DNA from 4 places in the Streptomyces sp. AC627_RSS907 genome. Region 2 is predicted to be linked to each of the others. Evidence: riboswitches for the same ligand, from Rfam matches in the RefSeq annotation. Region 2 holds a riboswitch; each other region holds the start of a gene.

The links. A riboswitch is a leader RNA that binds a small molecule or an ion and turns the genes downstream of it on or off. The one in region 2 is predicted to bind cyclic di-AMP.
Region 1: it holds a riboswitch for cyclic di-AMP, as region 2 does, so the genes downstream of both, KUM32_RS20700 (transglycosylase SLT domain-containing protein) here and KUM32_RS12830 (M23 family metallopeptidase) in region 2, are expected to answer to the same signal.
Region 3: it holds a riboswitch for cyclic di-AMP, as region 2 does, so the genes downstream of both, KUM32_RS34980 (M23 family metallopeptidase) here and KUM32_RS12830 (M23 family metallopeptidase) in region 2, are expected to answer to the same signal.
Region 4: it holds a riboswitch for cyclic di-AMP, as region 2 does, so the genes downstream of both, KUM32_RS22030 (C40 family peptidase) here and KUM32_RS12830 (M23 family metallopeptidase) in region 2, are expected to answer to the same signal.

Annotation. Positions count from the first base shown of each region.
Region 1 is NZ_JAGMUE010000095.1:6,280-13,368, reverse strand. It holds gene KUM32_RS20715 (ABC transporter ATP-binding protein) at 1-406, opposite strand, end outside; gene KUM32_RS20710 (DUF2092 domain-containing protein) at 446-1,663, opposite strand; gene KUM32_RS20705 (polyprenyl synthetase family protein) at 2,092-3,102, opposite strand; cyclic di-AMP (ydaO/yuaA leader) riboswitch at 3,854-4,018, shown strand; gene KUM32_RS20700 (transglycosylase SLT domain-containing protein) at 4,023-4,508, shown strand; gene KUM32_RS20695 (HAD family hydrolase) at 4,595-5,404, opposite strand; gene KUM32_RS20690 (GNAT family N-acetyltransferase) at 5,681-6,745, shown strand; gene KUM32_RS20685 (glycosyltransferase family 2 protein) at 6,861-7,089, shown strand, end outside.
Region 2 is NZ_JAGMUE010000047.1:16,200-23,288, forward strand. It holds gene KUM32_RS12815 (DNA topoisomerase (ATP-hydrolyzing) subunit A) at 1-1,319, opposite strand, end outside; gene KUM32_RS12820 (pitrilysin family protein) at 1,611-3,008, shown strand; gene KUM32_RS12825 (pitrilysin family protein) at 3,005-4,393, shown strand; cyclic di-AMP (ydaO/yuaA leader) riboswitch at 4,584-4,746, shown strand; gene KUM32_RS12830 (M23 family metallopeptidase) at 4,759-5,523, shown strand; gene KUM32_RS12835 (GntR family transcriptional regulator) at 5,712-6,410, shown strand; gene KUM32_RS12840 (HPr family phosphocarrier protein) at 6,533-6,814, opposite strand; gene KUM32_RS12845 (bifunctional GNAT family N-acetyltransferase/acetate--CoA ligase family protein) at 6,993-7,089, shown strand, end outside.
Region 3 is NZ_JAGMUE010000289.1:217,581-224,669, reverse strand. It holds gene KUM32_RS34985 (tyrosine-protein phosphatase) at 1-750, opposite strand, end outside; partial or broken gene KUM32_RS44200 (alpha-galactosidase) at 845-993, shown strand; cyclic di-AMP (ydaO/yuaA leader) riboswitch at 1,371-1,529, shown strand; gene KUM32_RS34980 (M23 family metallopeptidase) at 1,534-2,457, shown strand; gene KUM32_RS34975 (SGNH/GDSL hydrolase family protein) at 2,664-3,449, shown strand; gene KUM32_RS34970 (TetR/AcrR family transcriptional regulator) at 3,497-4,117, opposite strand; gene KUM32_RS34965 (carboxymuconolactone decarboxylase family protein) at 4,177-4,761, opposite strand; gene KUM32_RS34960 (MBL fold metallo-hydrolase) at 4,957-6,192, shown strand; gene KUM32_RS34955 (DUF1963 domain-containing protein) at 6,576-7,089, shown strand, end outside.
Region 4 is NZ_JAGMUE010000098.1:90,818-97,906, forward strand. It holds gene bioB (biotin synthase BioB) at 1-1,161, opposite strand, end outside; gene KUM32_RS22010 (8-amino-7-oxononanoate synthase) at 1,309-2,436, shown strand; gene KUM32_RS22015 (DUF397 domain-containing protein) at 2,479-2,709, opposite strand; gene KUM32_RS22020 (helix-turn-helix transcriptional regulator) at 2,745-3,605, opposite strand; gene KUM32_RS22025 (ATP-binding protein) at 3,819-4,310, shown strand; gene KUM32_RS22030 (C40 family peptidase) at 4,389-4,862, opposite strand; cyclic di-AMP (ydaO/yuaA leader) riboswitch at 4,866-5,088, opposite strand; gene KUM32_RS22035 (urease subunit gamma) at 5,789-6,091, shown strand; gene KUM32_RS22040 (urease subunit beta) at 6,106-6,417, shown strand; gene KUM32_RS22045 (urease subunit alpha) at 6,410-7,089, shown strand, end outside.

The DNA.
Region 1 (7,089 bases), on a different contig from region 2:
CGACGCGCGCGCGTCGGGTACGCGGGTCGGCGGTCGGGTCGGCGGCGTCGTAGCGCAGGAGGTTGTCGCGGCCGGAGAGGAAGCCGTACAGAGCCGGTCCCTCGATGAGGGCACCGACCTGGGGCAGTACGGCGCGGGCGGCACGCGGCACGGGCCGGCCCAGCACCCGCGCGGTGCCCGCGGTCGGCTCGATCAGGCCCATCAGCATACGGATGGTGGTCGTCTTGCCGGAGCCGTTGGGGCCGAGGAAGCCGAAGACGCTGCCCGCCGGGACGGCCAGGTCCAGGCCGTCGACGGCGAGCTGTCCGCCGCGGTAGCGCTTGGTGAGCCCACGGGTGGCGATGACGGCGTCCTCCGCGCCTCCCTGAACCGGGCGCTCCGGCTCCGTGGCGGACGGTTCTGCCATCGGCTCCCTCTCCTCGTCGTCGTACGGGACGGACCCCGCCTACTGTGCGGCGTCGGCCGCCTTCACCAGCGCGTCCTTGGTGACCGCGCCGGCGTAGACCTTGCCGTCGTCCGTGATCAGGGCGTTGACCAGGCGGGTCTTGAAGACCGTGCCCGAGCCGAAGTCGCCCTTGACCTGGTCGCCGAGCGAGCCGAGGAAGCCGCCGAGGTCGCCGCCCGCCGAGGCCGTGGGCAGGCCCTGGCCGCCGGTGTCGAAGGTGGCGATCGAGTTCCAGCCCTCGCCTATGACCTCGAGGCCGCCCATCTGCTGGGCGAGGCCGTCCTCGGCCGCCCGCCCGTGCTCCGGCGCCTTCGCCGCCTCGTCGCCCTCGGTGACCTTCGCCCCCGCGGGCGGGGTGAAGTCGAACGTCGACGCGTCCGGCCTGGCGAAGGTGACCTGGGTGAAGCCCGCGTCCACGACGGCGGCGCCGCCGCTGGACGGGGTCAGCGTGAACTTCAGCGGCATACCGGTTTGGGCGTCCACCGCCACAGTGACAGCGCCGACCGTGGACCCGTCCTGCTTCGGCTTGACGACCAGACGGTACGCGTCCCGGCCGGCCACCTGCGCGGTGCCGTCGACCGTGACGGAGGTGGTGTCGTCGACCGCCTTGAGGGCCTGGTCGGTGAGGTCCTTCGGGGTGGCCGGCACCTCCTTCGCCCGCTGCTCGGGGCTGCCGGACGCGGTGGAGTGGTAGACCTCGTTGGACTTGCTGTCGTAGCCCCAGACGTCCTTGCCGTCGTGGATCAGGCTGTACTCGGCGGCGTTCTCCAGCAGCGACAGCTTCTGCCGGTCGGGGCCGTCGGCGGCGACCCGCAGCGTGTGGGTGCCGGTCACCAGCTCGGTGAGCTTGGCCGACGGGTCGGCGGCGGAGCCCTGCTCGTCCCCGCCGGGGCCCGAACCCGGGCCGCCGGACATGCCGGACATCAGGCCGCTCTCCAGACCGCCGAGGTCCGGCAGCCCCAGGTCCGTGCTGATCTTGACCGTGCCGGACAACTGCTGGACGTCCGACGCGGCGATCTTCTCGATGAGCTGCTCCGCCGTGACCTTCGGAAGGTCGGGGTCCCCCGAGTCGGCGAGCGCGGGGACGAGCCCGATCGTCGCGGCCGCCACTCCCATCACCGCGACCGGGACGACGTACCGCGCAGCCCTGCGCCGTCCGGCCCTCAGGCCCTCGCCCTCCCCGGCGGTCGTGCTGTCATCGGAATCGATCGGTGCCATCTGTGCCCTACCTCCGTCGTCGGCGGCGGCTGTCTCGCGACCTCGCACTCATTCACCCGTGAGCCGCCATTCTCACCCGAATCGGTGAGGATTGGTGTTTTCCGTGGTGACCATCTGACCAAATCGGCCGAGCGGAAGCGTCAGACCCGGGGCTCAACTCCGCGTACTCCTGCGGGATGACACGGAGGGGCGCCGGTACCCCCGGCCCGTAGGGGTGGGGGTACGCCGTCCGGCACCGGGACGCGCCCACCCGCACAGTGAGACCCCGTGACGCGGGTCACGAGCAGCCGGCCTTCAGCCGACCCGACGCAGGCCCGGCAGTCATTCGGCCGGGCGCAGGCCCGGTACCCCGTCGGCCCGGTGCGGGCCCGCAACTCATTCGGCCGGGCGCAGGCCCGCTACTCATTCGGCCGGCGCAGGCCCGGTACTCAGCCGGCCCGGTGCACCACGGCGTCGCACAGCTCCACCAGCGCGGCCTTCGCCTCGCACTCCTTGAGCGGGGCCAGCGCCGCCCGGGCGTCCTTGGCGTACCGGACGGTGTCCCGCCGCGCCTGCTCCAGCGCGGGGTGGGCGCGCAGCAGCCGCAGCGCCTCCGCGTGCCGGGCGTCGTCACTGAGGTCGGAGTCCAGCAGCTCGCACAGGGCGACGTCCTCGGCCAGCCCCAGCCGGGCCGCCCGCTCGCGCAGCCGCAGCACCGGGAGGGTCGGGATGCCCTCGCGCAGGTCGGTCCCGGGCGTCTTCCCCGACTCGCTGGAGTCGGAGGCGATGTCCAGGACGTCGTCCGCGAGCTGGAAGGCGACGCCGAGGCGCTCGCCGTACTGGGTCAGCACGTCGACGACCGTCTCGTCGGCGCCGGACATCATCGCGCCGAACCGGCAGGAGACCGCCACCAGCGATCCCGTCTTGCCACCCAGCACGTCCAGGTAGTGGTCGACCGGGTCGCGCCCGTCCTGCGGGCCCGCCGTCTCCAGGATCTGGCCGGTGACCAGCCGCTCGAACGCGAGGGCCTGCACCCGGACCGCCTCGGGTCCGAGGTCGGCGAGGATCTGGGAGGCGCGGGCGAAGAGGAAGTCGCCGGTGAGGACCGCGACCGAGTTGCCCCAGCGGGTGTTCGCGCTGGGCACGCCGCGCCGCACGGCGGCCTCGTCCATCACGTCGTCGTGGTACAGCGTGGCGAGGTGGGTCAGCTCCACGACCACGGCCGAGGGCACGATCCCGGGAGCGTAGGGGTCGCCGAACTGGGACGCGAGCATCACCAGCAGTGGCCGGAACCGTTTGCCTCCGGCACGCACCAGGTGCTGGGCGGCCTCCGTGATGAAGGGCACCTCGCTTTTGGTTGCCTCAAGCAACCCTTCCTCGACAGCCACCAATCCGGCCTGGACATCGGCTTCCAGAGCCTGGTCCCGCACGCTCAGCCCGAACGGCCCGACGACGGTCACGAGGGGTCTCCTGTCTGCTGGTGTCTACTGGCGATTACCTGGCTTGTCGATAGGTCGCTGCCACCACTCGACTCAGCGTATCCGGTCACGTTTCGATCACCGCTAGCGCCCACCGTTACAGGCCGGTCGGTATCGGATCATGCGCGCTATGTTTTTGATCAGCCGATATGAGCAGATATTGATCGACACGGCCCGAGCGGCGTGACACGGGACACGGGTGGCCGAAAGCCGCCACCGAAGATCCCACCACCGCCCCCGACGGCCCGCACTCCGAGAACGTCACCCACTCGGCACTCGCACTCCTCTTCCCGCTCCGAACAGATGCCCGCACGGCGCGAGGAAACACCAACAGGGACGGGAAGGACACGACCGCGCGAGGCGCGGTCGACCGGGGCGGGTGCGGGACGCGAGGGGCGAGGAACCGGGCCGGACCGCCGACCGGCGCCAATCCCCCGCGGCGGCGGCCGGTTGACGACCAGTTGAGCCTAATGCCCGATTTGCCGTTCTTTTCGCGTCCAGTGACTTGACTCACGCCGTCCGCCCGCCGGCAGCTCCGCCCCAAGCTGTGCGGTCCCTTTGCCCCGCAAGCCAGTTGAGGCCGGGCGACCGAAAAGGATCAAGCACCCCAAACACCTCGGAACAAGGTCAACAGGAGCGTTGGGTGATTCCTGCACTTGTTTCGGACATCTTTTCTCGCATACCTTCCCGGCCTGTCGGGTGGACGCCGAATCCTGCCACCGCCCGGACGCACAGTCATCCACCAACAAACTCGCAGGCAGGAGCGGGGGACCCAGGTAAGTCGCCGCGCCGGTCACCACCGGAGCGGCTCGGGGTGAAGCCGTGCCCGTCAGGGCGCGGCCGGGCACCTCCCCGCCCGAACCCGACAGCTCACCTCGCAGGCGTAAGGAGAGGGACTCAACATGTCTGTCAACGGTCAGAACCGTCGCGCCCGGACCACCCGCATCGCCCGCAAGCTCGCCCTGGCCGGCACCGGCGCCGCCGTACTCGCCCTGCCGCTCATCGGCGCCACCGGCGCGTCCGCGGCCACCCCCGCCGCCCCGACCGCCGCCACGGCGACGACGTACCCGGACAACCTCGACGGCTGGATCCGCGAGTCGCTCGCCATCATGGCGCAGCACGGCATCCCCGGGTCGTACGAGGGCATCCACCGCAACATCATGCGGGAGTCGTCGGGCAACCCGCTCGCCATCAACAACTGGGACATCAACGCCGTCAACGGCACCCCGTCCAAGGGCCTGCTCCAGGTGATCGACCCGACCTTCCAGGCCTACCACGTGGAGGGCACCTCCTGGGACCCGTACGACCCGGTCGCCAACATCACCGCGGCCTGCAACTACGCGGCCGACCGGTACGGCTCGATGGACAACGTCTTCGGCGCGTACTGAGCCGTATCGACCCGTCCCGAGTCATGCTGATCCGTACCGAGCTGTAATGATCCGCACTGATCCGCACTGATTCGTACTGATTCGTACTAGGACGTTCCGAAGACACGCTCGAGGACGACGGCCACGCCGTCGTCCTCGTTCGTCAGGGTGACCTCGTCGGCCACCGCCTTGAGTTCCGGGTGGGCGTCGGCCATGGCGACGCCGCGGGCCGCCCAGTGGAACATGGGGATGTCGTTGGGCATGTCCCCGAAGGCGATGGTGTGGCGCCGGGACAGGCCCAGGTGCTCGGCGGCCAGCGCCAGGCCCGTCGCCTTGGTGATGCCGCACGGCTGGAGTTCCACCGTCCCCGGCCCCGACATCGTGACCGTCGCGAGGGAGCCGACCACCGTGCGGGCCGTCGCCGCCAGCTCGTCGTCGGTCAGATCGGGGTGGCGCAGCAGCACCTTGCTGATCGGCGCGCTCCACAGCTCGTCGCGCCGCTCGACCCGCACCGCCGGAAGCGTCGGGTGGGGCATCAGGTACCCCGGCTCGATCAGCGTCAGGCCGTCCACACCGTCCTGGTCGACCGCGGCGTACACCTGCCCCACCTCGGCCTCGATCTTGCCGAGCGCGGTCTCGGCCAGCTCCCGGTCCAGGGTGACCGACCACAGCATCCGGTGCGCGCCGGCGTCGTACACCTGCGCGCCCTGTCCGCACACCGCGAGCCCCGTGCAGCCGAGGCGGTCGAGCAGGGACCGCACCCTGGGCGCCGGCCGCCCGGTCACCACCAGATGCCGCGCACCGGCCTCGGCCGCCCGCGCCAGCGCGGCCAGCGACCGGTCGGAGACGGTGTCGTCGCCGCGGAGCAGCGTGCCGTCGAGGTCGGTGGCGACGAGTGAATACGCGGTGCGGTCCATGATCAGAGAATACGGACACCGCACCTGTCCGACTCACCCACGATCGCATCCGAGCGAGGACGCACGACTCCGCACGACAAGGCTCGAGGACAGCGCGAGGACCGCACGAACGTGTCCGAAACCTGGCAGATCATCGGCTAAAGCCGGTTGAAGGCCTGTGCACCGATTGGCAACAACATCCCCCGCTACCTACCCCGCGGGGCGGCCCCGGGGGTACCTTCCTGTTGTCCAGGGGGACTTGATCGGGGGGTCGGGTTGAACGGCGGACGTGTACGCGTGCTCAGGCCGCAGGAGCTGAGCGAGGGGGAGCGGGAGCACTGGCGCGAGCTGCGCGCCAGGTCGACGACGCCGCGCAACCCGTTCATGGAACCGGAGTTCACCGACGTCGTGGCCCGGGTACGGCCGCGGGCGCGGGTGGCGGTGCTGTACGACGGCGGTGAGGCGGCCGGTTTCCTGCCGCACGAACGCGGACCGCTCGGGCAGGGCCGGGCGATCGGGCTCGGGGTGTCGGACTGCCAGGGCGCGGTACTGCGCCCTGGTCTCGTTCCGGACATCCGCCAACTGCTGCGGGCCTGCTCCCTGTCGAGCTTCGCCTTCGACAACCTGGAGGCCGAGCAGGAGCTGTTCGTGCCGCACGCGGCCGAGGAGCACACCGCCTACGTCATCGACGTGGAGAAGGGGTACGAGGCGTACGAGAGCGTGCTGCGCGCCCAGTCGCCGAAGTTCCTGAAGACCACCCTCGCCAAGGAGCGCAGGCTCGGCCGCCAGGTCGGCGACGTGCGCTTCGTGTTCGACGAGCGCGAACCGGCCGCACTGCGCACGCTCATGGAGTGGAAGTCGGCGCAGTACCGCAGGACGGGCCGCCGGGACCGGTTCGCGCAGGAGTGGATCAGCCGGCTCGTCGCCCGGCTGGCCGAGACCCGGGCGCCGCAGTGCACCGGCACGCTGTCCGTGCTCTACGCCGGCGGCCGGCCGGTCGCCGCCCACTTCGGGCTGCGCTCGACGGCGGTCCTGGCGTGCTGGTTCCCGGCGTACGACCCGGGCTTCGCCAAGTACTCGCCGGGCCTGGTGCTGCACCTGCGGATGGCCGAGGCGGCCGCCACCGAGGGCATCGGCCTGCTGGACATGGGACGAGGGGCGGCGGAGTACAAGGACTCGCTGAAGACCGGCGAACTTCCGGTGTACGAGGGAGCGGCGACCCGCCCGGGGGCGGGGGCCGCGCTGCACTGGCTCGGCCGCGAACCGGCCCGCCGCGCGCACGGCTTCGTGCGCGCCCGGCCCCGGCTGGCCTCGTTGGCGGCACGGACGTTGAAGGGCGCGGCCCGGCTGCGCCGGTCATGAGGGGGCCTTGCGCGGCCCGGGGGCTTCGAGTGAGGGGGGTGGGCGCGTGTTCGGTGCGGCACGTTCGCGGCGGGAGACACAAGAAGAGATCGCACGGTTCCTGAGCATCGGCCCGGTGCAGGTCGCCGAGCTGGATCTCGACGCCGGGGCGAGAGGCCTCAGACCGGCGCCCGGCAGTCCGCCGGTGACGTACGGCGCGGTGTTCGTGCTGGTCAGGAGGGGCGGGCGGCCCGTCGGCACACTACTGGGGCAGGTACCGGAGGGAGCGGACCCGGCGGAGGTGCTGACGGGGCCGGCCAAGGAACTGCCGGAGGTGGCACCCCACGAGCCGGTGCGTGGGGCGG
Region 2 (7,089 bases):
GGCGTGTCCAGGATGTACTGCGTCTGGACGTCGCTCAGCGAGAAGCGTTCCATCAGGCGCTGCTTGGCCTGCGCGGAGTTCTCGCTGGAGCGGATGAGGCGGATGACCTCGTCGATGTCGATCAGCGCGGTGAGCAGGCCCTCGACCAGGTGCAGACGGTCGCGGCGCTTGGTCCGGCGGTACTCGCTGCGGCGCCGCACGACGTCGAAGCGGTGGTCGAGGTAGACCTCCAGCAGCTCCTTGAGGCCCAGGGTGAGGGGCTGGCCGTCGACCAGGGCGACGTTGTTGATGCCGAAGGACTCCTCCATCGGCGTCAGCTTGTAGAGCTGCTCCAGGACCGCCTCCGGCACGAAGCCGTTCTTGATCTCGATGACCAGGCGCAGTCCGTGCTCGCGGTCGGTGAGGTCCTTGACGTCGGCGATGCCCTGGAGCTTCTTCGAGCCGACCAGGTCCTTGATCTTGGCGATCACCTTCTCCGGGCCGACCGCGAAGGGCAGCTCGGTGACGACGAGGCCCTTGCGGCGGGCGGTCACCGTCTCCACGGACACCGTCGCGCGGATCTTGAAGGTGCCGCGGCCCGTCTCGTACGCGTCCCGGATGCCGGGGAGGCCGACGATCCGGCCGCCGGTGGGCAGGTCGGGACCCGGCACGTGCTTCATCAGGGCTTCGAGGTCGGCGTTCGGGTACCGGATCAGGTGCCGGGCGGCCGCGATCACCTCGCGCAGGTTGTGCGGCGGCATGTTCGTGGCCATGCCGACCGCGATGCCCGAGGCTCCGTTGACCAGCAGGTTCGGGAAGGCGGCGGGCAGGGCCACCGGCTCCTGCTCCTGGCCGTCGTAGTTGGGGCCGAAGTCGACGGTGTCCTCGTCGATCGACTCCGTCATCAGGCTGGTGGCCTCGGCCATCCGGCACTCGGTGTACCGCATGGCGGCCGGCGGGTCGTCGTTGCCCAGCGAGCCGAAGTTGCCGTGGCCGTCGACGAGGGGCACGCGCATCGAGAACGACTGGGCCATGCGCACCAGGGCGTCGTAGATCGACGCGTCGCCGTGCGGGTGGAGCTTGCCCATCACCTCGCCGACGACGCGCGCGCACTTGACGTAGCCACGCTCGGGGCGCAGGCCCATCTCGTTCATCTGGTAGACGATGCGGCGGTGCACCGGCTTGAGTCCGTCGCGGGCGTCCGGCAGGGCGCGGGAGTAGATGACCGAGTACGCGTACTCGAGGAAGGAGCCCTGCATCTCGTCGACGACGTCGATGTCGAGGATCTTCTCCTCGTACGAGTCGTCGGGCGGCGGGGTCTTCGTACTACGGCGGGCCATCGCTGCCGGCTCCTTGCTGAAGCGTGAACGGTGATCTGACGCGGTCCATTGTGGACCGCGGCACTGACAGCGACCGACCAGGACCCGTCACGGGCTGCCCGGCCGCCCGGGGCTGCCCGCAGCGTACGCCCTCGTGTCCGGCGGCTCGCCAACCCCATTCTCGCTCTCGGCGTACGAGACCCGGGAACTCCACCGACGCCCCGCACGCTTGCATACAGTGGCAGGATCGGTGGGAATTCCGCAGTTCCGCCCAATGATTCCACTCAGTTTTCCGCGATCGAAGGGACGTACATGCCCATGGGTCACACGGCCACAGCCCAGGCAGGCTCCGGCGGCCTGACAGCGACCGAGCACCGCCTGGCCAACGGCCTGCGCGTGGTGCTCTCCGAGGACCACCTGACCCCGGTCGCGGCGGTGTGCCTCTGGTACGACGTCGGCTCCCGCCACGAAGTCAAGGGGCGTACCGGCCTGGCTCACCTCTTCGAGCACCTGATGTTCCAGGGCTCCGCCCAGGTCAAGGGCAACGGCCACTTCGAACTGGTGCAGGGCGCGGGCGGCTCGCTCAACGGCACCACCAGCTTCGAGCGCACCAACTACTTCGAGACCATGCCCGCCCACCAGCTGGAGCTCGCCCTCTGGCTGGAGGCCGACCGCATGGGCTCCCTGCTGGCCGCCCTGGACGACGAGTCGATGGAGAACCAGCGGGACGTCGTCAAGAACGAACGCCGCCAGCGCTACGACAACGTGCCCTACGGCACGGCCTTCGAGAAGCTGACCGCGCTCGCCTACCCGGAGGGCCACCCCTACCACCACACGCCGATCGGCTCGATGGCCGACCTGGACGCGGCGACGCTGGAGGACGCGCGCGCGTTCTTCCGCACGTACTACGCGCCGAACAACGCCGTGCTGTCGGTCGTCGGCGACATCGACCCGGAGCAGACGCTCGCCTGGATCGAGAAGTACTTCGGCTCCATCGCCTCGCACGACGGCAAGCCCGCCCCCCGGGACGGCTCGCTGCCCGACGTCATGGGTGAGCAGCTGCGCGAGATCGTCGAGGAGGAGGTCCCGGCCCGCGCGCTGATGGCGGCCTACCGGCTGCCGGAGGACGGCACGCGCGCGTGCGACGCGGCGGACCTGGCGCTCACCGTCCTGGGCGGCGGCGAGTCGTCCCGCCTGTACAACCGGCTGGTGCGGCGCGACCGCACGGCCGTCGCCGCAGGGTTCGGCCTGCTGCGCCTGGCCGGGGCGCCCTCCCTGGGCTGGCTGGACGTGAAGACGTCCGGTGACGTCGAGGTGCCCGTCATCGAGGCCGCCATCGACGAGGAGCTCGCCCGGTTCGCCGAGGAGGGACCCACGGCCGAGGAGATGGAGCGGGCCCAGGCCCAGCTGGAGCGCGAGTGGCTCGACCGCCTCGGCACGGTCGCGGGCCGCGCCGACGAACTGTGCCGGTACGCCGTCCTGTTCGGCGACCCGCAGCTCGCCCTGACCGCCGTGCAGCGGGTGCTCGAGGTGACCGCGGAGGAGGTCCAGGAGATCGCCAAGGCCCGCCTGCGGCCCGACAACCGCGCGGTGCTCGTCTACGAGCCCACCGCCCCCGCCGACGAGACCACCGACGAGACCACCGTCACCGTCTCCGTGACCGACGCCGACTCCGACGCCACCGACGAGAACGAGGAGGCGGCCAAGTGACCGAGCTCGCCACCATGGAATTCCACCCGCGGCCGCAGGCCGGTGAGCCCAAGCCGTGGGCCTTCCCGACCCCCGAGCGCGGCAGCCTCGGCAACGGCCTCACCGTGCTGCGCTGCCACCGCCCCGGTCAGCAGGTCGTCGCCGTCGAGGTGCTCCTCGACGCACCCCTGGACGCCGAGCCGGCCGGTCTCGACGGCGTCGCCACGATCATGGCGCGCGCCTTCTCCGAGGGCACCGACAAGCACTCCGCGGAGGAGTTCGCCGCCGAGCTGGAGCGCTGCGGCGCCACCCTCGACGCGCACGCCGACCACCCCGGCGTCCGACTGAGCCTGGAGGTGCCGGCCTCACGTCTCGCCAAGGCGCTCGGCCTCCTCGCCGACGCCCTGAGGGCGCCCGCGTTCGCGGACAGCGAAGTGGAACGGCTGGTCCGCAATCGCCTCGACGAGATCCCGCACGAGCTGGCCAACCCCTCCCGCCGCGCGGCCAAGGAACTCTCCAAGGAACTGTTCCCGGCCGAGGCACGCATGTCGCGCCCGCGTCAGGGCACCGAGGAGACGGTCGCGCGCATCGACTCGGGGGCCGTGCGCGCCTTCTACGAGAAGCACATCCGCCCCGCCACGGCCACCGCCGTGGTGGTCGGCGACCTCACCGGCGTCGACCTCGACGCGCTGCTCGGCGACACGCTGGGCGCGTGGACCGGTTCCACCGCCGAGCCGCGCCCCGTGCCCCGGGTGACCGCCGACGACACCGGCCGGGTCGTCATCGTGGACCGCCCCGGAGCGGTCCAGACGCAGTTGCTGATCGGCCGCACCGGCGCCGACCGGCACGATCGCGTGTGGCCCGCGCAGGTGCTCGGCACCTACTGCCTGGGCGGCACCCTCACCTCCCGCCTGGACCGCGTCCTGCGTGAGGAGAAGGGATACACCTACGGCGTACGGGCGTTCGGCCAGGTCCTGCGGTCCGCCCCCGACGGCACGGGCGCCGCCATGCTCGCCATCAGCGGCTCCGTCGACACCCCCAACACCGGCCCCGCCCTGCAGGACCTGTGGACCGTGCTGCGCACGCTCGCCGAGGGCGGGCTCACCGACGCCGAGCGCGACGTCGCGGTGCAGAACCTCGTCGGTGTGGCGCCGCTGAAGTACGAGACCGCGGCGGCCGTGGCGAGCACGCTGGCCGACCAGGTCGAGCAGCACCTGCCCGACGACTACCAGGCCACGCTCTACCGTCAACTCGCCGAGACCGGCACGGTGGAGGCCACGGCGGCGGTGGTGAACGCCTTCCCGGTGGACCGGCTGGTGACGGTCCTCGTCGGTGACGCGGCGCAGATCAAGGAGCCGGTCGAGGCCCTCGGCATCGGCGAAGTCACCGTGGTGGCCGCCGAGTAGGGCGGACGGGTGAAGGGGCCCTGGTGACGGATGTGTCACCAGGGCTGCCTTTTGTCCGAATTGAGAGAGAGGCTGCCCGTCTGCCCTGTGGCATGCGCTACAAAAAGCCGGTTGCGTTTGAGGATTGAAGGCAGCCGCGTCTAGCGTCGTCCGGGCTGTTCGTCAGGCAGTGCGCCGCACCCGCGGCACCGGACAGTCATCGCCGAGTCCCCGTACGGCGCGAGCCAGGGGAGCCGGGGACCCACCGCAGTCCCTGGGGTGAATCGGACGCCCGCGCCCAGCGCGGGGGTCCGTAGGAGACCTTCCTGCTCCGAACCCGTCAGCTAACCCGGTAGGCGAGAGGGAAGGAAAGGAACAGCCTCCACATGGCGTTCACGCGCGCCACCGGTAAGCACCGCCGTCCCAGCCGGATGCACCGCACCACCGCCCGCGCGGCGGGTGTCGCGGCCCTCGCGACCACCGGCGTCGTCGGCACCCTCGCGGCTCCGGCGCTCGCCGCCGAGCCCGAGGTGGAGCAGAGCGGACTCACCCCGGTCGTCACCATCGGCGACTCCGTGGCCCACGAGATCGACGCCCAGGCCGCCGCGCAGAAGCAGGCCGCCCTGGACGCCGCCGCCCGTGAGGCGGCCGAGGAGGCCGCGCGCGAGCGGGCGGCCGAGGCGGCCGAGGAGGCGCGCGAGGCCAAGGAGCGCGCCGCGCGCGAGGCGGAGCGCAAGCGCCTCAACACCTTCGTGGCGCCGATCACCGCCTCCTACGTCTCCACCGCCTACCAGGCCGGCAGCTCCCTGTGGTCCTCCGGCAGTCACACCGGCATCGACTTCCACGCCTCCAGCGGCACCACCGTGCACGCGGTCGGCGTCGGCACGGTCGTCGAGGCCGGCTGGGGCGGCGCGTACGGCAACCAGGTCGTGATCAGGATGCACGACGGCACGTACACCCAGTACGGCCACCTGTCGTCCATCGGCGTCCGGGTGGGTCAGTCGGTCGTCGCCGGCCAGCAGATCGGCCTCTCCGGTGCCACCGGCAACGTCACCGGACCCCACCTGCACTTCGAGGCCCGCACGAGCCCCGAGTACGGCTCGGACATCGACCCCGTCGCCTACCTCCGCTCCCACGGCGTCAACGTCTGACGGCGGACGGCACGGCGACCGAAAGCCCCGGCTCCCCGAGCCGGGGCTTTCGGATTTCCGGGGGCGGTGTTGTCCAAAAAATATCCATGAAATCCGCCGCGCCGTCCGAATGTCCGCCCCATTGGCCTAGAGTCACGGAACACACGTCAATCGTCGACGTTTCACGGGGATTAAGGCGGAGGTCGGTCATGCGTATTCCGGCGCACTCGGTGTGCACGGCGATCCGGGACGACATCGTCGCCGGCGTCCACGGACGCGGCAGCCGGCTCACCGAGGAACTCCTCGCCCGCCGCTACGGCGTCTCCCGCGTCCCCGTCCGCGAGGCGCTGCGCACGCTGGAGGCCGAGGGGTTCGTGGTGACCCGGCGGCACGCGGGCGCGTGCGTCGCGGAGCCGTCCGAGCAGGAGGCCGCCGACCTGTTGGAGACGCGTACGCTCCTGGAGCCGCTCGGCGCTTCCCGGGCCGCCCGGCGCCGCACCGAGGCCCATCTCAAGGTGCTGCGCGGGCTGGTCAGACTGGGCCAGGAACGCGCCAGGCGGGGCAGCGGCGAGGACCTGCGTTCACTGGGCGGCTGGTTCCACGAGACCCTCGCGCAGGCCGCCGGCAGTCCCTCCCTGACGGCGCTGCTGACCCAGTTGCGCCACAAGATCGCCTGGATGTACGCCGTGGACGCGCCGGCCGGGCCGGTGGAGTGCTGGGCGGAGCACGGCGCGATCGTCGACGCGGTGGCCCGGGGCGACGCCGAGCGCGCGCGGGCGCTCATGGCGCTGCACACCGAGCGGTCGGTACCGGCCCACCGGTTGCGATTCGCCTCCGACGGTGACCAGCGGGCGGAACGTGTGAGGAACTCGCAACGTCCCGTAAACATGTCGAGCCTGCGGCATTAACGCGGGCGCCGTATACAAAGAGGAGCTGATTCCGGGGGCCATTTTCTGCTGCCCGGAAAAGGGAAAGCGAAAGGCCCACTCCGTGGTCCGGTCCGGGGCGGGCCTTTCGGTGCTGCCGTCGCTCAGACGGTCTCGGGGAGTTCTTCGAGACCCTCGGAGACCAGCTTCGCCAGCCGCTCCAGGGCGGCCTCCGCGCCCTCGGCGTCGGAGGCGAGGACGATCTCCTCGCCGCCCTGGGCGCCGAGACCGAGGACGGCCAGCATGGAGGCCGCGTTGACGGGGGCCCCGTCGGCCTTGGCGATCGTCACCGGGACGCCTGTGGCCGTGGCGGCTCGGACGAAGATGGAGGCGGGGCGGGCGTGGAGACCCTCGGCCCAGCCGACGTTGACGCGGCGCTCAGCCATGTGATGCTGCCCTTCAGGTGTTCAGGGTTGTCTAGACCAGTTTCCCACATCGTGAGGCATGCCCGGACGGACACGCTCCCCGGGGTGGGCGGCCGTCGGACCGCGGCCTCGGCCCGGCCTGCCGTCGTCCACAGACTGCCTCGCGCCGTTGTCGTACGCGAGCCGTACTCTGGGGCCCATGCAGACCTCGTCGGACCGGCACGAGTACCCCGCCCACTGGGAGGCCGACGTGGTGCTGCGCGACGGCGGTACCGCGCGCGTCCGCCCCATCACCG
Region 3 (7,089 bases), on a different contig from region 2:
CCGCAGGCCCTTCTCCAGGTAGGCGTCGACCCCGCCCCAGGTCTCCTCCACTGTCTCGAAGGCCGCGGCCAGATACTCGGCGCGCGCGTCGAACAGCGGGCTCAGCAGCTCCATGACCTCGGGGGAGTACGCCGAGGCGGCGGAGCTGCTGCGGTGCACCTTGTAGCGGCGGTGCGCGGCGTTCGACTTCAGGTAGTCCTCGACGACGGCCTCGCGTTCGACACCGAGGGCGAGCAGGGTGATCGCGATCGACAGACCCGCGCGGTCCTTGCCGGCCGCGCAGTGCATGAGGGCGGGGACGCTGTCCTCGGCGAGTGCGTGCAGCACGCGGGAGTGCTCCGTTGTGCGCTCCTTGATGATCGTGCGGTAGGAGCCGATCATCCGCTGGGCGCCCTTGTCGTCCGCCAGGATCTCGCGCAGCTGGTCGAGGTCGCCGTCGCGGACCATCTTCCAGAACTCGGCGCCGTCGGCCGGATCGCTCAGCGGCAGGTTCACGTTGCGCACGCCCGGCAGCTCGACGTCGGGGCCCTCGAGCTTCTGGTCGGCCGCGTTGCGGAAGTCGAAGATGGTGTGCAGGCCCAGCGAGGCCAGGAACGCCGCGTCCTCCTCGGTGGCGTGCGCCAGGTGGCCGCTGCGGAACAGCACCCCCTGCCGCACCCGCCGTCCGTCCACGGTCGGCAGCCCGCCCAGGTCACGGAAGTTGCGCACACCGGCCAGCTCGGGCTCGGTCGACGGGACCTGCTGCGTCACGGGGGCTCCTCCCACTCCGCCCCGTCGGCGCTGCTCGACGACGGGCGCCACTCGACGATACGGCATCCCCTGCCTGCGGCAGTGAGTTGTGAAGGCACTGGTGGACCGGCTGTGGGCCGACCACCCGGGCGGTGCCTTCGCGTCCTGCCCGGATGGCGGCGGCCGGGCCGGTCTCGGTGTGCTCGCCCGCCGGGACACGGGGTGCGGACCTCGGCCGACACCGATCCGCTCGACCGGCTCGCCTCCGGGAGGGCTTCAGCCGGCCGCGGAGACCTCGACGCCACGGTGTTCCGACTCGACCGTATTCGGGCGTTCTGTTCTGAATTGAGGCTTGACGCCCAACGTGACCTGGAATAAAGGAGGCTGGGGCGGTCTCGCGTGAGCAGCGTCATATCCGTGACCGTGAGTTGCTCGTCATGCTCACGTAATTCAATCGGTTTTCAAGGCGCTTCACGGGAAACGGCGCACGCGGAATCGACGGAGTGTGACCGGTGATTCCCGCAACGGATCACGGAAAACACGTGCCCGGGCAATTCCTCGCTTGTCCCCGCGCGGCCGGGTCCCTTACGTTCACCACCGATCCGGACGGACGCCTAATCCTGCCGCCGACCGGAGCCCGCACTCATCCATCACCCGTACCCGGCAGGAGCGGGGGACCCACAGGCAGGACCGCCTGTTCCGGTTCCCGGAACAGGCTCGGGGTAAAGCCGCGCCCCTGCGCGGCCGGGCATCTCCAGCCCGCACCCGACAGCTCACCTCGCAGGCGCCGGAGAGGAACTCACCATGCCCGCGAAGGGTAAGCACCGTCGTACCAAGGCCATGCGCCTCACCCGCACCCTCGCCGTCGCCGGAACCGGTGGCGCCGCGCTCGCCCTCCCGCTGATGGGTGCCGCCGGCGCGCAGGCCGCTCCCGCGCAGTCCGCCTCCGAGCAGGCCGTGCGGTCCGTCCCGGCGACAGCAGGGCAGGCCGCCGGGAAGAACCCGGGCACGACGACGTACACCGTCAGGAGCGGGGACTCCCTGTCGGGGATCGCCGACGAGCAGCACGTCGACGGCGGCTGGAAGAAGCTCTACTCGGACAACCGCGAGGCCATCGGCTCCGACCCGTCGCTGATCCACCCGGGCCTCGAACTGTCCCTCGGCCGGCCGGCGGCGACCACCCCGGAGCAGCCCGCGGACAAGCCGGCCGAGAAGCCCGCCGCCCCGAAGCCCGCCGCGTCGGAGGACACCGTCTCGGAGAAGTCGCCGAACGCCACGACGACCTCCTCCCGCACGAGCACCCAGTCCGCAGGCACCGCCAGCGGCTACACCTCCCCCGTCCCCGGCGGCAGCGTCGGAACCCCGTACCACCAGTCGGGCAGCATGTGGTCCAGCGGCTACCACACCGGCACGGACTTCGTCGTCCCGACCGGCACCCCGCTCAAGGCCGTCGGCGCCGGCACGGTCGTCTCCGCCGGCTGGGGCGGCGCGTACGGCAACCAGGTCGTCATCGAGCTCGCCGACGGCCACTACGCCCAGTACGCCCACCTGTCCTCGCTCTCCGTCTCCGCCGGCCAGTCGGTGACGGCGGGCCAGCAGGTCGGCCTCTCGGGTGCCACCGGCAACGTGACCGGCCCCCACCTGCACTTCGAGATCCGCACCACGCCGGACTACGGCTCGGACGTGGACCCGCTGGCCTTCCTGCGCTCGCACGGCGTCCTGGTCTGACGACGGTTCCGGCGCGGCCCTCGCGCCGGAACGAAGGCCGGGCCCCGGTCCCGGGGTCCGGCCTTCGGCGTATTCCGCAATTGACGAACACTTTAGGCGTGGTCTTTCTCACCGCCCGTCAACCCCTTCCTACGGTCGCGTAGGTCACATTCCACGGTGAATCATGGGCCGATGTGGCAGACGATTCGAAGAGTGACAGCAGAGCAGTGATCGGGTCGTACGTGGCGGTGGGGGACAGCTTCACCGAGGGCGTCGGTGACCCCGGCCCCGACGGGGCGTTCGTCGGCTGGGCCGACCGGTTCGCCGTACTGCTCGCAGACCGGCGCCCCGAGGGCGACTTCACGTACACGAACCTCGCCGTGCGCGGCAGGCTGCTCGACCAGATCGTGGCGGAACAGGTCCCGCGGGCCGTCGAACTCGCACCGGACCTCGTCTCGTTCTGTGCGGGCGGCAACGACATCATCCGGCCCGGCACCGATCCCGACGAGGTGGCCGAGCGGTTCGAGCGGGCGGTGGCCGCGCTGACCGCCGCGGCCGGCACCGTCCTGGTGACGACCGGGTTCGACACCCGCGGGGTGCCGGTCCTCAAGCATCTGCGCGGCAAGATCGCCACGTACAACGGACACGTGCGCGCCGTCGCCGACCGCTACGGCTGCCCGGTGCTCGACCTGTGGTCGCTCCGGAGCGTCCAGGACCGCAGGGCGTGGGACGCGGACCGGCTGCACCTCTCCGCGGAGGGCCACACCCGCGTGGCGCTGCGGGCGGGCCAGGTCCTCGGCCTCGGCGTCCCGGCCGACCCGGACCAGCCCTGGCCGCCGCTGCCGCCCCGCGGCACCCTCGACGTCCGGCGGGACGACGTGCAGTGGGCACGGGAGTACCTGGTGCCGTGGATCGGACGCCGGCTGCGGGGCGAGTCCTCGGGGGACCACGTGACCGCGAAGGGGACGCTGTCGCCGGACGACATCAAGATGCGGATCGACGCGGTGGTCTGAAGGCGGGACCGGGGCGCGGCGGCGGGGGACGCCGGCTCCGGGCCGGCTCATCGCCGCGACGGCGTCAACGCCTCCCGCGCCAGCCCCAGTTCCCGGGCGAGCGCCTCGTCCGTCCACTCCTGTGCCTGGGCCCGGGACACCGCGCCCGCGTAGGACGTCAGCTGCACGGCCAGCCCGTCGAGCAGGGCGGTCAGACGCCGGGCGGCGCCGTCGGGGTCCGGGCACGGGAACTCCCCGGCCGCCACGCCCTCGGCGATGACCTCGGCGATCGCCGCCTTCCACTGCCGGTCGAGCTCCCGCGCGACCTCCCGCAGGGCGGGCTCACGCAGGGCCACCGCCCAGCCCTCGATCCACAGCCGCCAGCCCTTGGCCTGTCCGGTCGGGGCGTACCACCGTACGGCCGCCCGCAGCCGGCGCAGCGCCGACGTACGGCCGCCGAGCAGCTTGCGCAGATGGGCGAGATCGTCCTCGGCGGCATGCGCGAAGGCGGCGGCGACCAGCTTCTCCTTCGTCGAGAAGTGATACAGCACCAGCGCGTTGCTGACACCGAGCGCGGCGGCCACGTCGGCGATCCGCAACGCCGCCACGCCCCGCGCGGATATCTGTTCGATGGCTGCGCGCAGCAGCTCCTCGCGCCGCTCCGCCACACTCAACCGGACTCTCGCCACGCCCGTCAGCCTATACAGGCGCCCGGACGTGCGGCGACGGCCGCCTTCGGCCCCCGGACTCAGTCCGCCGAGGCGGCGGCCCCGGCCCCGGAGCCCGCGCCGGACAGGTCGCAGGAGTCCTTGAAGCCCTGGCTGGTGAGGCCGAGCGCCGCGTTGAGACGGGAACGCAGGTTCTCGACGGCGACCATGGCCGTCAGCTCCACGAACGCGGGCTCGCCCAGCCGGGTCCGCAGCCGCCCGGCGAGGTCGTCGCCCACGGTGGGCGGGGTCGCCGTCATGGCCTCGGCGTACTCCATGACGTCCCGCTCCAACGGGGTGTACACGTCACTCTCGCGCCACGCCGGCACGTCGTGGAGCTTGCGCCGGTCCATTCCGCGCTCCGCGTTCTCCCAGTAGCCGAAGTCCATGCACCACGAGCAGCCTATGGAGGCCGCCGAAGCCATCACCGCGAGCGCCTTCAGATCGGAGTCGAGCCTGTTCCACCTGGCGACGGACCGCTCGAACCGCAGGTCGCCCCAGAGCACGCGCGGGTTGTGGGCGAGGGCCTTGCCGGGGTCGAGGACCTTGCCGTAGGTGCGCCTGGAGTACCACTCCATGACACGGAAGAAGAGCGTCCGGGGCGGGGTGAGGGATACGTGGGCCATGGGGGGCCACCTTCCTGTTCGTCGGCCGTGTCGTGCCGTGGCGTGTCGTGTCGTGCCGGGTTCGTTTCGGGCGCCTGGTGCGGAGCGCCCTCACCGGTGCGACGGGTGGAGGGAACCCGGATGTGACATCGGTCGTTCGAGGTGACGTCGGGCAGGACGACAATGAGAGCCTGACCCACTCCACCAGGAGGTACCGTGGCCGCCCCCCGTTCCCCTCACACCGGGCTCCGCGTGCCGCGGCCCGCCGCCTTCGGCGCGGACCCGGGCGGTGAGCGCATGGCGCGCATCCGCAGATCGCCGCACTTCCGCGACGGGGTGTTCCAGAACCCCGGAGGCACCGCCCGCACCCGGCCCTCCGGATCGGCCCGCGAGTTCGCCAAGATCTACTTCGACCGGGAGTCGCGGCTGCGCCGCACCCCGGGGGGAACGGTCCCGGTACACGCCACCACGCTCGCCGACCTCGCCCGGCCGCCCGCCACCGGACTGCGGCTGACCTGGATGGGGCACTCCAGCGTGCTCGCGGAGATAGACGGGCGGCGGGTGCTCTTCGACCCGGTGTGGGGTGAGCGCTGCTCCCCGTTCCCCTTCGCCGGGCCCAGGCGGCTGCACCCGGTACCGCTGCCCCTGGCCGCCCTGGGCGAGGTGGACGTGGTCGTCATCTCCCACGACCACTACGACCACTTGGACATGCCCACGATCAAGGCGCTGGCCGGCACGGACACCCTGTTCGCCGTTCCGCTCGGCGTCGGCGCCCACCTCGAACACTGGGGCGTGTCCGCCGGCCGGCTGCGCGAACTGGACTGGCACGAGTCGACGCGCGTCGGCGGCCTCACCCTGACCGCCACCCCGGCGCGGCACTTCTGCGGGCGCGGTCTGCGCAACACCCAGCACACCCTCTGGGCGTCCTGGGTCGTCGCCGGCGAGGAGCACCGCGTCTACCACAGCGGCGACACGGGCTACTTCGAGGGCTTCCGGGAGATCGGCGCCGCCCACGGCCCGTTCGACGCCACGATGATCCAGCTCGGGGCGTACGCCGAGTTCTGGCCCAAGAACCACACGGACTCTACGCCGCTGCCTGGCATGTGGCCAGACATTCACATGACGCCTGCGCAGGGTGTGCAGGCCCATCTTGACCTGCAGGGAGGCGCTCCGGGCGGGGTGCTGCTGCCGATCCACTGGGGCAGCTTCAACCTGGCGCCGCACCCGTGGGCGGAGCCGGCGGAGTGGACGAAGGACGCGGCCGAGGAGGCCGGCCTTGCGGTGGCGTTCCCGCGCCCGGGCGAGCCGTTCGAGCCGGCGGGGGAGCTGCCGGTGGAGCCGTGGTGGCGGGCGGTCGCCGGTCCGATCGCGCACCCGTGGCGCCGTCCCCGGGGTGCTGAAGAGCCGGCTGCGACGAGCAGGGGTGATCTCGACCTCGCGGGTGAGCGGTGAGGGCGGTCGGGGACGAGACAGGGGGAGATGGTGCGGAGGCTGGAGCGTCTCCCCGCTGACGAGCAGGGTCGTTCGCTGCGAGCCTTGGACGGAGCGACGGAGCGACGGAGCGACGGAGCGACGGAGCGACGAAGCGACGAAGCGACGAAGCGACGGAGCGCCCCCCTTGCCGTCCCTGGGAGGCTCGTCTCGGGGTGTTGTCCGAACGCGCGGCGTGGAGCGCTGAGTTCGCACTCCGCCAGCTGCGGGCCCTCACGGCCTCGCGCCGAGGCAGCGCGTCGTTGCTGAGGCCGGCGAGGGTGAAGGTGTGCAGAATGCGGCAGTTGCCGGGTGTACGTCATGCATCGGCCCGTGAGTTCAGTACTCGCCACTATGTTCACCGCATGAAACCCGAGATGCTCGACAAGATGAGCCGGTTCCGTGAGAAGGCGCTAGCGGGCGGCGTCCCGTCCGCCGAGGTGGAGAGGTGGCTCGAGGCCGCCCGCCCCTGCGCCACCCTGGCGTCCACCGTGGACGGGCCGGTCGTGGGCCACTTCGGCGGGCCCAGCCTGCTGCCCGCCGACGCTCCCCAACACCCGGCAGGGCTGAACCTGATAGCGATGCTGGACCTCGCCGCGCTGCCCGGCGACGCGACGACTCTGGTACTGCCCCCCGACGGCCGGCTCCTCTTCTTCGCCCGGCTCCATCCGGACGACCTTGCCGCTTCCGGCCGAGTGATGTACGTCCCCGCCGGCACGCCCCTCGAGGAACGCCCTGGGGACGACGGCTATGACCGCGCAGAGCTACGGCTGAAGTACGACCTCTCCCTGCCGGACAACGAGGTGCTGATCGACCCCGTCGAGCACCCGCACGCCAAGGAACTGCGCCAGGCCTGGTCGGACGTGCTGTACGAGGAAA
Region 4 (7,089 bases), on a different contig from region 2:
GACCAGGTCGGTACGGGGCTCGCCGGCCGCCGACGGTCCCGCGGCCGGAGCGTGCCCGCAGACCCCGCCGTCCTCGTGCGCCCCGCAGCCGCCGCCGTCCTCGTGCGACCCGCAGCCGCCGCTCCCGTGCGATCCGCACCCCCCGCCCTGGGCCGTCGCCCGGTGCTCCGGCAGGGTCACCTCGCCGGTGCCCTCCACCTCGAACCCGGCGTCCGCGATCATCTCCAGGTCGGCCCGGCCCGCCTGGCCCTCGCTGGTGAGGTAGTCGCCGAGGAAGATGGAGTTGGCCAGGTGCAGGGCGAGCGGCTGCATGGTGCGCAGGTGCACCTCGCGCCCGCCGGCGATGCGCACCTCGACGTCCGGGCAGACGAACCGCGTCATCGCCAGGATCCGCAGGCAGCGCTGCGGGGTGAGGTTCCACTCCTTGGCCAGCGGTGTGCCCTCGAACGGGATGAGGAAGTTGACCGGCACCGAGTCCGGGTCCAGTTCGCGCAGCGCGAAGACCACGTCGACCAGGTCCTCGTCGCTCTCGCCCATGCCCGCGATCAGCCCGGAGCAGGCGGACAGGCCGGCGGCGTGCGCCTTCTGCACGGTGTCCACCCGGTCGGCGTACGTGTGCGTGGTCGTGATGTCCCCGTACGTCGACTCGGAGGTGTTGAGGTTGTGGTTGTAGGCGTCGGCGCCCGCCTCGCGCAGCCGCTCCGCCTGCCCGTCGGAGAGCAGCCCCAGGCAGGCGCACACCTCCACGGACTCGTTCTGCTCCTTGATGGCCCTGATGGTCTCCGAGACCCGGTCCACGTCCCGGTCGGTCGGGCCCCGGCCACTGGCCACCAGGCACACCCGCTTGGCGCCCCCGGACACGCCCGCCGCGGCGGCCTCGGAGGCCTGGTCGGGTTTGAGCCACGTGTACTTGAGGATCTCGGCCTTGGATCCGAGCCGCTGCGAGCAGTAGGAGCAGTCCTCGGGACACAGTCCCGACTTCAGGTTGACGAGATAGTTGAGCTTCACTCGTCGGCCGAACCAGTGGCGGCGCACCTTGCCCGCCGCGGCCACTACATCGAGCACGTCGTCGTCGGAAGTGGCGAGGACGGCAAGCGCCTCCTCGCGGGTCGGCGACTCGCGCCGAATCCCCTTGTCCACCAGCGTGTTCAGCAGGTCCATGAGAGCCGATCCTGTCCTAAGGGGCCGCCCGGGGCCAAGGAGACTTCGCACGACCCTGGCAGATCACCGTGTGGGCATGGCCACACCTCGGACGGCCGACGGTGCCGCTAGTGTCTGTCCGCTGCCTACACAACGGGAGGACCGCCCATGGCGTTCGGCTGGATCGACGAGCAGGCGCGGCAGCGCCGCCGTGCCGGACTCGTCCGGAGGCTGCGCCCCCGTCCGGCCGACTCGCCGCTGCTGGACCTGGCGAGCAACGACTACCTCGGACTGGCCCGGCACCCGGAGGTCGCCGAGGGGGCGGCCCGGGCCGCGCGGACCTGGGGAGCCGGCGCGACCGGCTCCCGGCTGGTGACCGGCACCACCGAGCTGCACGCCGCGCTCGAACGCGAACTGGCAGCCTTCTGCGGTTTCGAGGCGGCCCTCGTCTTCTCCTCCGGCTACGCGGCCAACCTCGCCGCGGTCACCGCGCTGGCGCCGCACGGCGCCCTCGTCGTCTCCGACGCCGGCAACCACGCCTCGCTGATCGACGGCTGCCGGCTGGCCCGCGGCACGACCCAGGTCGTGGCGCACGCCGACCCGGAGGCCGTGCGCAAGGCGCTGGCGCCGCACGAGGGCCCCGCCGTCGTCGTCTCCGACACGGTCTTCTCGGTCGACGGCGACGCGGCGCCACTGGTCCCGCTCGCCGCCGCCTGCCGGGAACACGGCGCCGGGCTGGTCGTCGACGACGCCCACGGCCTCGGCGTGCTCGGCGAGGGCGGCCGGGGCGCCCCGCACGCGGCGGGACTCGCGGGCGAGGACGACGTCGTCGCCACGGTCACCCTGTCCAAGTCGCTCGGCAGTCAGGGCGGTGCCGTGCTCGGCCCCGCCCGGGTGATCGACCACCTGGTCAACGCGGCCCGGACGTTCATCTTCGACACCGGTCTCGCCCCCGCCGCGGCGGGGGCGGCCCTGGCGGCGCTCACCCTGCTGCGCCGCGAACCGGAGCGGGCGGCGCGGGCCCGTGGGGTGGCGGCCGAGCTGTACGCCCGCCTGACCGCCCTGGGGCTGGAAGCCGTACGTCCGGACGCCGCGGTCGTCTCGGTGCGCGCGCCCTCCCCGGAGGGGGCCGTACGGTGGGCGGCCGACTGCCGTGCGGCCGGCCTGTCCGTGGGCTGTTTCCGTCCTCCTTCCGTGCCCGACGGCATCTCACGGCTCAGGCTGACCGCTCGTGCGGACCTCTCCGGGGATCAGATCGAACGTGCCGTACGGGTGATCGGCGGAACGCGGCCATGAGTCGGCGTGACACGGCCGTGCGCCGCCCGGTGCCGGCCGGTGTCAGCGGCCGTGGATCCCGGCCGTGAACGACGCCCAGCTCTCGGGGGAGAAGAGCAGCGCGGGTCCGGCCGGGATCTTGGAGTCCCGTACCGCGAGGAGTCCGGCCCAGGGGCCGGCCGACGGCCGGGCCGTCTCCACGCAGTTGTTCGCCCCGGTGCTGTAGCTGCTGCGCAGCCACCGCACCCCGGGCAGACCGGTGCCGGCGGGGATGCTGCGGGGGAGTTCCGGCATGGAGCCTCGAATGGTGCCTGACATGGTGTGCCTCCTTACGCGCCTGCCGCGGTCGCGGCGATGAAGTCCAACGAGTCCTCGGGCGAAAGGGCATGGGTCACAAGGGCATCGAAGGCCTCGGTGTAGGCCTCGAGGTCTTCTTTCCGTTCGAGGTGCAGGCTACTCGTCAAATGGTCGAGAACAACTACGTCTAGATCAGAAGTGCTCGAAAAAGAGAAAATTACGAAAGGGCCGGTGACGCCGATGTGCGCCCCCGCGGCGAACGGCAGGACCTGGAGCCGGACGTGGGGCAGACGCGCGGCCTCGACCAGTCGCGCCAGCTGACGGGACATGACCCCGGGCCCGCCCACCTCCCGGCGCAGCACCGCCTCGTCCAGGACCGCGCTCAGTTCCAGGGGCCGCTGCGTACGCAGCACGTCCTGCCGGGCCAGCCGGACCTCCACCAGCGTGTCCAGCCGCTCCTCGGACAGCCCGTCCACCGCGGCGCGGGTCACCGCACGGGCGTACTCCGGCGTCTGCAGCAGCCCGGGGACCACCGTGGTCTCCAGCGTGCGCATCGCGCTCGCCTGGGACTCCAGGCTGATGAAGTCCCGGTACGTGGGCGGCAGCACCCCCCGGTAGGCGTGCCACCAGTGGTTCCGGCCGCCCGTGTCGTCGGAGCCCGCCAGCATCACCAGCAGCTCGCGCAGTTGGGCGTCGTCCACTCCGAAGGCGTCCAGCAGTAAGCGCACATCGGCCGGTTTCGCACCGCTGGTCCCGGTCTCGATCCGGCTGACCTTCGACTGGTGCCATCCCACCAGCTGGGCCGCCTCACGGCTGGTGATTCCCGCCGATGTGCGCAGGGCGCGCAGTTCGGCGCCCAGTTTCCGGCGGCGCACCACGGGACCGTGCTGCATGGGCCACTCCCTTACTCCCTATGGGCCGCGCGAATACGCTCTGCCGTCGCAGAGTTCACCGCTTCGAGCGACAGATATATGCATATCTTGGTGGATCGCCACCCTTCGCCCCCTGGTGATGGCAGTCTGGCGGCGAAGCACCAGTCCGGGACCGTACTCGAACCATCCGCTCCTTGTCGGACCGCGGTCCCGTGGGAAAGGGACGACTTCTCCATGGCAGACCATCTGGAAGCATCCATCACTCTGCCGAGCGATCCCGCCTCGGTGGCCGTCGCGCGTACCTATGTGGTCGGCACGCTGGCGGAGTGGGGCCTGCCGGCGGACACCGACGTGTCCGACACCGTCCGGCTCATCGTCTCCGAGCTGGCGACCAACGCGGTCCAGCACACGCTCGGACAGTCCCCCACCTTCACGGTGGACCTCGGGCTCGACCGTGAGGCACGCCTGCGCATCGGCGTCACCGACAGCCATCCCCGCTTCCCCAAGCGCCTGCCCGCCGCCGTCCAGCAGGACAACGGCCGGGGCATGGTGATCATCCGCTGGCTGACCGCGGAGTGCGGCGGCAGACTGAGAGTGCGGCCCACGCGCGAGGGCGGCAAGACCGTCTCCATCGAACTGCCCTGGTCACCCCCGGGCCGGCCGGTGACGCCGGAACCGGTCACGGCCGCGGGGCAGGTCGTGGGGGGCCCTGAGCCCCAGGGGTGAGGCCGCCGGGCGGTGAGGGCGACCCACGGCATCCGGGCAGGTGACGGTGCCCGGCCCACCGTCACCTGCCGGGATCGGCTACTTGACCCGGCCGTACCAGACGCTGTTGGTCCAGATCTTCTGCAGGCGTACCACGTCCCCGGTCTTCGGGGCGTGCCAGATCTTGCCCTTCCCGGCGTAGATGCCGACGTGGTAGACGCTGCGGCCCGAGTGGAAGAAGACCAGGTCCCCGGCCTTGCGGCTCTTGGCGGAGATGTGACGGGTCTTGTTGTACTGCTGGGCCGCGGTGCGCGGAAGCTTCTTGCCGGCCTTCTTGAACGAGTACTGCGTCAGTCCCGAGCAGTCGAACCTGCTTGGTCCGGTGGCGCCCCACTTGTACGGGGCACCCTTCTTGGAGGCCGCGATCTTGAGGGCCTTGGTCGCATGGGACACCGCCGCCGCTTCGGAAGCGACACCGGGGACCACGACGGAGCCGCCCACGGCGGCGAGGGTCAGAGCCGAGGCCGTACCGGCACGGGCCATCAGGGACGGGACACGATTGAGCGCGGACATGCGCAACCCTTCGTCAGCCGCCTGTGAAGGATGACCTGTCGGATTCGGGCTGGCGAAGTTGCCCGGCCGCACGAGTGCGGCTTCACCCCAAGGGCTGCTCGGCCCGGCGCACCTCTCGCGGAGATGACCGTTCCGGCGACCCGTCGTGCTTGGGTCCTCCACTCCTGCCGATCCACTCCTGTCGACCGGTCGTCCGGGCGGCGGCAGGACTCGGCGTCCGCCCGGACCGCCCCGCCGCTGCGGCGGGGGCTTGTCGTCAGTCACGGATCTTGTCTCGTCCGGTGGGAAAATCCCAACGGAACGTGCTCTTTGTGTTGTTACTCACCACTCGCCCGTTCGAGGGGGCGCACCCGGGTTCGAGCCGTCGCCGGGTGTCCGACCGGCTCCGGGACCTGCGGCGGAATGGCTTGTTCCGCCGCTTGGACACGCGCGTCGCGCAACCTCGGAGGGTCGGAAACCGGAGGTGTTCCTACGCCGAAAGGGGGTACGCCGTTTGGTCCGTTTCGGATCCCTGTCACCTCGACTGCCCGAACCCGCCTGTTCCTGACCGGGGGCACCGTGCGGCGCGGTGTCGACCCGCCCGCGCCCGGCCGGATGCGCGACGGCCACGTGCCGGTCGGTCAGTTGTGCCTTGGACCGGGCCGGTTGGGCGGCGGCGCACCCGATGGCGGCGAAGGTATTCGGCCGTATGGCGCGCTTGGTCTGCCGGGCGGCGGGCGGCGGCGGGCGGCACCGGTAATCAGTCGGTCAAATCCAGGTGACGCGGCGGAAACACTGCGGACCTACTCTCCACCCCGATCCACCTGCGGTTTCCGGACACCACGAGGCGCCTTCCGGCGTATTCGTGTGTGTTACATCTATAGCCGTCGCGGTGGCCGCGGCAGCCGGACCGCTCGGTCCTGGCGTGATGCCCTGTGAGGTGGCAAGTGCAGCTGACCCCGCACGAGCAGGAGAGACTGCTCATTCATGTGGCCGCGGACGTGGCGGAGAAGCGCCGCGCACGAGGCGTGAAGCTCAACCATCCCGAGGCCGTCGCGCTGATCACCGCGCACATCCTCGAAGGCGCCCGCGACGGTCGTACGGTCAGTGAACTCATGGCCTCCGGACGCACGGTGCTCCAGCGCGACGACGTCATGGAGGGCATCCCCGAGATGATCCACGACGTGCAGGTCGAGGCCACCTTCCCCGACGGCACCAAGCTGGTCACCGTCCACGATCCGATCATCTGACGGGCGCGGCAGTCATGATTCCCGGAGAGATCCTGTTCGCCCCCGAGCCGGTGGCCTTCAACCAGGGACGCCCGAGCGTCCGCCTGACCGTGCTCAACACCGCCGACCGGCCCGTCCAGGTCGGATCCCACTACCACTTCGCCGAGGCCAACCCCGGTCTCGACTTCGACCGTGACGCGGCCCGCGGCAAGCGGCTGAACATCGCCGCCGGCACCGCCGTCCGGTTCGAGCCCGGCATCCCGGTCGACGTCGAGCTCGTCCCCCTCGCGGGGGTCCGCGTCGTGGTGGGCCTGCGCGGCGAGACCGGAGGTCCCCTCGATGCCTGAACTCTCCCGAGCCGCCTACGCCGACCTGTTCGGCCCGACCACCGGCGACCGCGTCCGCCTCGCCGACACCGACCTGCTCGTCGAGATCGAGGAGGACCGCTGCGGCGGCCCCGGCCGCTCCGGTGACGAATCCGTCTTCGGCGGCGGCAAGGTGCTGCGCGAGTCCATGGGCCAGTCCCGCGTCACCCGTGCCGAGGGCGCGCCCGACACCGTCGTCACCGGCGCCGTGATCATCGACCACTGGGGTGTCGTCAAGGCCGACATCGGCATCCGCGACGGCCGCATCACCGGCATCGGCAAGTCCGGCAACCCGGACACCATGGACGGCGTCCACCCCGACCTCGTCATCGGCCCCGAGACCGAGGTCATCGCCGGCAACGGCAAGATCGTCACCGCGGGCGGCATCGACACCCACGTCCACTTCATCGCACCCGCCGCCGTCGACGAGGCGCTCGCGTCCGGCGTCACCACCCTCATCGGCGGCGGCACGGGTCCCGCCGAGGGCAGCAAGGCGACCACTGTCACCCCGGGTTCGTGGCATCTCGCGCGCATGTTCGCGGCACTGGAGTCGAGTCCCGTCAACATCGGGTTCCTGGGCAAGGGCAGCACCGTGTCCAAGGAGTCCCTGCGCGACCAACTGCGCGCCGGCGTCCTGGGCTTCAAGATCCACGA